2 regions of the Streptomyces sp. NPDC040622 genome follow, and region 2 is predicted to be linked to the other one. Evidence: riboswitches for the same ligand, from Rfam matches in the RefSeq annotation. Region 2 holds a riboswitch; the other holds the start of a gene.
The links. A riboswitch is a leader RNA that binds a small molecule or an ion and turns the genes downstream of it on or off. The one in region 2 is predicted to bind cyclic di-AMP.
Positions count from the first base shown of each region.

Region 1: another riboswitch for cyclic di-AMP. It lies ahead of ACZ592_RS20040 (transglycosylase family protein); the one in region 2 lies ahead of ACZ592_RS03550 (C40 family peptidase).

Region 1 is NZ_JBVIXD010000006.1:516,344-520,547, forward strand. Features, by position in the region: gene ACZ592_RS20030 (cytochrome P450 family protein) at 1-660, shown strand, start outside; gene ACZ592_RS20035 (transglycosylase family protein) at 780-1,829, shown strand; cyclic di-AMP (ydaO/yuaA leader) riboswitch at 2,024-2,226, shown strand; gene ACZ592_RS20040 (transglycosylase family protein) at 2,231-2,944, shown strand; gene eno (phosphopyruvate hydratase) at 3,275-4,204, shown strand, end outside.
Region 2 is NZ_JBVIXD010000001.1:809,546-813,749, reverse strand. Features, by position in the region: gene ACZ592_RS03560 (ATP-dependent Clp protease proteolytic subunit) at 270-905, shown strand; gene ACZ592_RS03555 (hypothetical protein) at 913-1,221, shown strand; cyclic di-AMP (ydaO/yuaA leader) riboswitch at 1,611-1,787, shown strand; gene ACZ592_RS03550 (C40 family peptidase) at 1,791-2,264, shown strand; gene ACZ592_RS03545 (LysE family translocator) at 2,349-2,966, opposite strand; gene ACZ592_RS03540 (LysR family transcriptional regulator) at 3,050-3,967, shown strand; gene ACZ592_RS03535 (ATP-binding protein) at 4,005-4,204, opposite strand, start outside.

The DNA of each region.
Region 1 (4,204 bases), on a different contig from region 2:
GGCGACGACCTGATCTCCGGCCTGATCCGGGCCTCGGACCACGGCGAGCACCTCACCGAGAACGAAGCCGCGGCGATGTGTTTCGTGCTGCTCTTCGCCGGTTTCGAGACGACCGTGAACCTGATCGGCAACGGCATCTACGCCCTGCTTCGCCACCCCAACCAGCGTGCCCGCCTGCAGGAGTCCCTCGCCGCGGGGGACACCGCCCTCCTGGAGACGGGCATCGAGGAACTGCTCCGCTACGACGGTCCGGTCGAGCTCGCCACCTGGCGCTTCGCGACCGAGCCGCTGACCATCGGCGGGCAGGACATCGCGGACGGCGACCCCGTCCTCGTCGTGCTCGCCGCCGCCGACCGCGACCCCGAGCGGTTCGAGAGCCCCGACACGCTCGACCTCTCCCGCAGGGACAATCCGCACCTCGGGTACGGGCACGGCATCCACTACTGCCTGGGCGCCCCGCTGGCCCGCCTGGAGGGCAGGACCGCGCTCGCGACGCTGCTGCGCCGCCTTCCCGACCTGCAACTGGCGGTGGAACCGGACGATTTGCGGTGGCGTGGCGGGCTGATCATGCGCGGACTGCGCACCCTGCCCGTGGAGTTCACGACCGCACAGGAAAAGGCGCCGGAGGACGTCCTGACTGACGGCTCGTCAGGACTGTGACTTTCACGTGATCTCCGCTGCATCGACTTGTGACAAGCGTTCGACTGCGGCTACGTTCACGACGACTTGGGCGCCCCCGGCGCCCCGGTAGTCGCAGCAGTCTCCCGAAAGGCAACCGCATGCTCTCCGGCAATGGTCGTCACCGACGCCCCCGCCAAGCCCCGGCCATCATCGTCGCGGCAGGAGTCACCGGATCCGCCATCGCCATCCCGCTGCTCGGCGCCACCAGCGCCAGCGCCGCCGACACGGCGACGTGGGACAAGCTCGCCGAGTGCGAGAGCGGCGGCGCGTGGAGCGCCAACCCCGGCAACGGGTACTACGGGGGGCTCCAGCTCTCCCAGGAGACGTGGGAGGGCTACGGCGGCCTCGCCTACGCGCCGAGCGCCGACGAGGCCTCCAAGTCCCAGCAGATCGCCGTCGCCGAGAAGGTCCTCGACGACCGGGGCACCCAGGCGTGGCCGAGCTGCGCCCCGATCGCCGGGCTCACCGACGGCGGCGCGGCGGCCGACGTGGACCCGGGCGGTCCCGTGACGCCGGAGCCCACCGGCCCGTCCGGCGACGCGGCGGACTCCAAGGGGGCCGACGGCAAGGGCTCGAAGGGCTCCGGGGACGCCGAGGACTCGGCGGACTCCGGGAAGGCGGACGAGCCCTCCGGTGACGCGGGCGACGCCTCCCGAGACAAGAATCACGACCGGTCCGGCACGTCCGACGAGGCTGGCGGGTCCGACAGATCGGCTGAAAAGGGCGACAAGGGCAACAAGGCCGACAAGGACCACGCGGCCGACGAGGGTGACGGCGACAAGTCCGGGGAGAAGGGCACCACTTCGCCCGCGCCCGACGACCCGACCGCTCCCGCCGACGACGCTGAGGCCGACGGCACGGCCGGGGGTGCCGCCGGCTCCGCGGGGCGTCACCGCGGCGGCAGCGCGGACGAGGCCGAGGGCGCGGACAGCCGTTCCGGACGGCACGCCTCGCGCGGCGAGGAGCGCTCCGGCGGGGCGGCCGACGGGACGTACACGGTGCGCTCCGGGGACAACCTCTCGGTCATCGCGGACGACCTCGACGTCGACGGCGGATGGCACGAGCTGTACAGCGAGAACAAGAAGACCGTCGGGGGCGACCCGGACCTCATCCTCCCCGGTCAGAGCCTCGATCTGGGCGAAAAGTAACGGAAGTTGACGAAGAGTCGGCGGGGGACTTCGTGCTAAATGTCTGATTTGGCGCGAGTGAGAGATGGGTCTCAGAAGCCCTGATCGTCTTTGAAATTCCGTGGAGCGCGTGTCTACGGTCGTGACCGCTCGCCACTGGTGGGCCCCGCCGGTCGGTACGCCGAATCCTGCCAACGGCCGGACGGGAACAGTCGTCGCTTCGAGCGCCGTAGGCAGGAGCGGGGGACCCAAGGTTTGTGCCGGGTCCGTCCGTTGAGCGGCCACCAGCCGAGAGGCAGGGAGGCCGGGAGACGGACGGGAACGGCTAGGGGTGAAGTCGCACTCAAGGAAGTGCGGCCGGGCAACCACATCGGCCCGAACCCGACAGCTCACCTCGCAGGCGTCGGTGAGGGGATCAACGCATGCTGTTTTCCAGCAAGGGCAAGCACCGTCGTCCGTCCAAGACCACCCGTGTCGTCACGCTCGCCGGTGTCACCGGTGCGGCCGTGGCCGCCCCGCTGATGGCGGCCGGCTCCGCCTCCGCCGCCACCGCCTCCGAGTGGGACGCCGTCGCCCAGTGCGAGTCCGGCGGCAACTGGTCCATCAACACCGGCAACGGTTTCCAGGGCGGCCTGCAGTTCTCGCCGTCCACCTGGGCCGGTTACGGCGGCACGAAGTACGCGCCCAGCGCCGACAAGGCCACCAAGGCCCAGCAGATCGAGATCGGCGAGAAGGTCCTCGCGGGCCAGGGCAAGGGTGCCTGGCCGAGCTGTGGCGTCGGCCTCTCGGGCGCCTCGCCCAGCAGCGGTGGCGCGCAGGAGCAGGCTCCCAAGCAGGAGACCAAGCCCCAGCCGCAGCAGACGCAGCAGCAGGCCCAGCCGCAGCAGCAGCAGCAGGCGCAGCCGGCCCCGAAGCCGCAGCCGCAGACCGAGTCGAAGAAGACCGTCGAGACCCCGACCGGCAAGACGGTCAAGAAGGGCGACGGCGAGTACAAGGTCAAGACGGGCGACACCCTGTCCAAGATCGCCGACGCGAAGAACGTCAAGGGCGGCTGGCACAAGGTCTACAAGCTCAACGGCGACATCATCGACAACGCCGACATGATCTACCCGGGCCAGCAGCTGCACCTCAGCTGAGCCGGCCCCCGAAGCGGTACCCGGCCGTGCCTCGGCGGACGCACGGCCGCCCCCGTCCCCACGGGCTCCCCGCCCCGGTGCGCGTATCCCCCGTACGCACCGGGGCGGGGCCATGTCCGCACCCGGAGCCGCGGGGGCGCCGCGGCCGTGTTCGCCCCTAGCGAGCTACCGACCAGTAGAAACACGGGCTTCCGTCCCGTTTCCCAGGTATTTGGGCCTTCGCGCGTCCCACGGGACGGGCGGTCGGCTGGCCGAAGCCCCGGAGCCGGTTAGGCTCAGGAGGCGCAGGGCCGAAGCGGCCCGTGTAAATGAGTCACATCCCAGAAGGAGATGCTCGTGCCGTCCATCGACGTCGTCGTAGCCCGGGAAATCCTGGACTCCCGAGGCAACCCCACGGTCGAGGTCGAGGTCGGCCTCGACGACGGCAGCACCGGTCGTGCCGCCGTTCCGTCCGGAGCCTCCACCGGTGCCTTCGAGGCCATCGAGCTCCGTGACGGTGACCCCAACCGTTACCAGGGCAAGGGTGTCGAGAAGGCCGTCCTCGCCGTCATCGAGCAGATCGGCCCGGAGCTCGTCGGCTACGACGCCACCGAGCAGCGCCTGATCGACCAGGCCATGTTCGACCTGGACGCCACCGACAACAAGGGCTCGCTCGGCGCCAACGCCATCCTCGGCGTCTCGCTCGCCGTCGCGCACGCCGCCTCCGAGGCCAGCGACCTGCCGCTGTTCCGCTACCTCGGCGGCCCGAACGCGCACCTGCTGCCCGTCCCGATGATGAACATCCTGAACGGCGGGTCGCACGCCGACTCGAACGTCGACATCCAGGAGTTCATGATCGCGCCGATCGGCGCCGAGTCCTTCTCCGAGGCCCTGCGCTGGGGCACCGAGGTCTACCACACCCTCAAGAAGGTCCTGAAGGACAAGGGCCTCTCCACGGGTCTCGGCGACGAGGGCGGCTTCGCCCCCAACCTGGACTCCAACCGCGCCGCGCTCGACCTCATCCTCGAGGCCGTCAAGCAGGCCGGCTACGTCCCCGGTGAGCAGATCGCCCTCGCCCTCGACGTCGCCGCGTCCGAGTTCTACAAGGACGGCAAGTACCAGTTCGAGGGCAAGGAGCGCTCTGCCGCCGAGATGACGGAGTACTACGAGGAGCTCGTCGCCTCGTACCCGCTCGTCTCCATCGAGGACCCGCTGTTCGAGGACGACTGGGCCGGCTGGAACGTCATCACCGAGAAGCTCGGCGACAAGGTGCAGCTGGTC
Region 2 (4,204 bases):
GCACGGCCATCACCCGCTCCCCCGCCGCGCCGGAGATCAGCTCCACCCACTCGACGGGCCGCCAGGTGTCGGGGTGGACCAACGCCCGCGCCGCACAGCGCCCTTCCGCGTCCGAGAGGAGGAGGGCCGGCCTGCGGGAAGAGCGGCGGCACCCCGGCGAGTCACCTTCCCACTCTCCCCCACCCGCCCTTTCTCCGTACAGGACGTACGTACTGTACATTTTTTACAGAGCCCCGACCGCACCGCGACCGGGAGAAGAGAGGCGTGCCATGAACCGTCCGTCCGCCCGCTACGTCCTGCCCCAGTTCACCGAACGCACCAGTTCGGGGGCGCGGACGATGGATCCGTACTCCAAGCTCCTGGAAGAGCGGATCGTCTTCCTCGGCACCCCCGTCGACGACACCTCGGCGAACGACGTGATGGCGCAGTTCATGCACCTCGAGTACCAGGCGCCGGACCGCGACATCTCGCTGTACATCAACTCCCCCGGCGGCTCGTTCAGCGCGATGACCGCGATCTACGACACCATGCGGTTCGTCAGCTGCGACGTGGAGACGATCTGTCTCGGCCAGGCCGCGTCGGCCGCCGCCGTGCTGCTCGCCGCGGGCACCCCCGGCAAGCGGTTCGCGCTGCCCGGCGCGCGCGTGCTGATCCACCAGCCCGCGGTCGCCGAGCCGATCCAGGGCCAGGCCTCCGACCTGGCGATCCAGGCCGACGAGATCCTGCGCACCCGGCAGCTCCTGGAGGAACTGCTCGCACGGCACACCGGGCGGAGCACGGAGCGGATCACCGCGGACATCGAGCGGGACAAGATCCTCGACGCTCCCGCGGCGCTGGAGTACGGGCTCGTCGACCGGATCATCCCGAGCCGCAAGTCCTCGCTCGCCGCGCGCGATCCGAGGTGACCCGCCGATGCCGCCGCCCGAACTGCCGCCCCTGCCGGCCCTCACACGGGCCGAGGCCGAGCTGATCGACCGCTATCTCGACGTCGTCGACCTGCTCGGCCGCATCAATCCGGCCCGCGCGGAGCACACCTACGGCGGGCTCCGCGCCGCTCAGGCCCTGGTCGGCCGGGCGACCGCGCTGCGGGACGCCCTCGCCCTGATGCACCGGCGGGGCGAGAGCGAGGTGCACGCGCCCACGCTCGCCCGGGCGTTGCGTGTCCTCGACGGCGAACGCCGGACCGGGCGCGTCGCCGTGCCGCCCCCACCGGGCACCTGAATACTCCCGCGCCGCCCCTTCACCACTCTCCCCGCCCCCCCGGCCGCCCGGTTCCCGCCACCGAAACGTCCGGGCCCCCTTCGAAACGGACCAGTCGGGCTACCTCGGACGGCGTAGCCAGGAGTCCGTAACCGCACGGTCGCAACTTGCGCGGAGCGCGCACGACTCGGGCGGAATCAGGCATTCCGCTGCTGGTCGAGCCGTCGTCAGACCCGGGGGCCGCGACCCCAATTCGGCACTGTCCACCTGAACAGGTCAGTCGTGAGGAGCCTCACAAAACGCCGTTTCGGCTCGGTTTTCGAGCCCATCTCGGGTCAAGATCCCTTCCGACGACAAGCCCCCGCCACAGCGGCGGGGCGGTCCGGGCGGACGCCGAGTCCTGCCGCCACCCGGATGACCGGTCGACATCTGTGCAACGGCAGGAGTGGAGGACCCAGGTACGACGGGCCCGTCCGGACAGTCCGGGCGACGCCCTTGGGGTGAAGCCGCAGAGCACCACGCGGCCGGGCATCTTCGCCTGCCCGAACCCGACAGGTCATCTTTCACAGGCGGCTGACGAAGGGTTGCGCATGACCGCGCTGAATCACGTTCCGTCGCTGCTCACCAGGACCGGCGCCGCATCGGTCCTCACGCTCGCCGTCGTTGGCGGCACCGTCGTGGCCCCCGGGCTCACGTCACAGGCCGAGGCGGCCACCCACGGGACGAAGGCGCTGGGCGTCGCGGCGTCCAAGAAGGGCTCCGCGTACCGCTACGGCGCCGCGGGCCCCAACCGGTTCGACTGCTCGGGGCTGACGCTCTACTCGTTCAAGAAGACGGGCAAGAAGCTGCCCCGCACCGCCGGCGCCCAGTACAACAAGACCAAGCACATCTCCAGGTCCCAGCGGACCCGCGGCGACCTGGTGTTCTTCCACTCCGGCCGGAACGTGTACCACGTCGGGATCTACGCGGGTAACAACCGCATCTGGCACGCCCCCAAGACCGGGGCCGTGGTCCGCCTGGAGAAGATCTGGTCCAAGAGCGTCTGGTACGGCCGGGTCCGCTGACCCTGCCGCCGCCGGGCGGTCGGCGCGCGCCGGGCACCGACAAGGTGCCGGGGCCCGCGCGCGCCGACCGTGCGCACGGCGGACTCAGACCAGGAGCGGCTCGAGGAGGAGCACCAGGCCCAGCGCGGCGAGCGCGGTGCCGGTGACGGCCTCGACGGCGCGGGCGGTACGCGGCCTGCGCAGCCACGTGCCGAGCCGGTCCACCAGGAGCGCCACCACCGGGAACCACAGCAGGGCGAACGCCACCACGATCGCCGCGAGCAACAGCGTCCTGGGCATCGCGGGGCTCCCGTCGGGCACGAACTGCGGCAGCACGCTCAGGAACGTGATCGACGCCTTGGGGTTCAGGGCGTTGGTCAGGAAGCCCTCGCGCAGGCCGCCGCCGCGCACGGCCGGCCCTTCCCCCTCCGGGGCACGGGGCCGGGCCGCCGAACGCAGCGCGCGGAACGCGAGGTAGAGCACGTACCCGGCCCCGACGATCTGCAGCGCCCGGAAGAGCGCGGGCACGGCCGCGAGCACCGCGGCGACGCCCGCGACCGCCAGCGCGGTGTGCACCAGAAGCCCGCCCGCGACGCCGACGGCGCAGGCGATGCCGGCCCGCCGCGAGACCAGGGCGTTGCGTACGACGACGGTGAAGTCGGCGCCCGGCACGGCGACCATGCCCGCGGCGACACCGGTGAAGGCGACCAGTTGTGCGTCCATGCGCCAAGACTGCCCGCAGCGGGCCTTCAGCAGGTATGTGGAATATCCTGGGTCTGCCTTAAGCAGGCGTTTAGGGAGTGGCCATGTACGACCCCACGCGGCTCGCCGCACTCGTCGCGGTCTCCGAGGCGGGTTCGATCACCCGGGCAGCCGAACGGCTCGGCTACACCGTCCCCGCGCTCTCGCAGCAGCTGGCCAAGCTGGAGCGGGAGGCGGGCACCTCCCTGCTCGTCCGCCACCACCGCGGGGCCCGGCTGACCGGCGCGGGCGAACTCCTCCTGGGCCACGCCCGCCGGGTGCTCGACGAGATGGAACGGGCCCGGCACGAACTGGCCCGCCTCACCGGGCTCTCCGGCGGGCGGCTGCGCGTGAGCACCTTCCAGACGGCCGGCATCCATCTGCTGCCCCCTGTGCTGTCGTCGTTCCGCAGGACCCACCCCGACGTCGAGTTGACGGTGACGACGCACGAACCGCCGCTCGGCGTCGCGGCCGTGGCGGCCGGCGACGTCGACCTGGCCCTCACCCACACGTATGAGCCCGCCGACCCGGTGCCGCTGCCCGCCACCGTGTCGGCCGAGCCCGTCCTGGTCGAGGAACTGGTCCTGGTGACCCAGCCGGGGCACGCCCTCACCAGCGGCACGTCACGGCTGCCGCTCGCCTCTCTCGCCGGGCAGCCGCTGATCAGCATGGCCCCGGAACACCCGCCCCGGCACGCCGTGGAGCGAGCCCTCGCACGGGCCGGGGCGACACCCGCGGTGCTGGTCGAGACGCCGGGCTACGCCCTGGTCTGCGCGCTGGTCAGCGCGGGTCTCGGCGTCGCCGTCGTGCCGGAGATGGTGGCCCGTACCGCCGCGACGCCGGTCGGAATGCGTCTCCTGGAACCCGGCGACCTGCGGCGCACCATCTCCGTCGTGCACCGCACCGGAGAGTCGGGCGCCGCCGCGGACTCCTTCAGGGCGCTGCTGCGCGGGGCCTTCGGGCGCTCGGCGAACGCGGTCTGACCGGCGGCCGCCACGCCGTCGAGCGGCCGCGGGCCGGTCAGTGGGCGGCGTCGCGGTGCCTGCGCCGGACGGGCGCCTTCCACGGCAGCGCGATCCACACGGTCTTGCCGCCCTCGTCGGTGGGGCTGACCGAGAGCCGGCCGCCGCACTCCGCCGTCAGCCAGCGGATGATCACCATCCCTCGGCCGTTGTCCTGCTGGACGGCGGCGGGCAGCCGCTTGGGGTAGCGCGGATGGC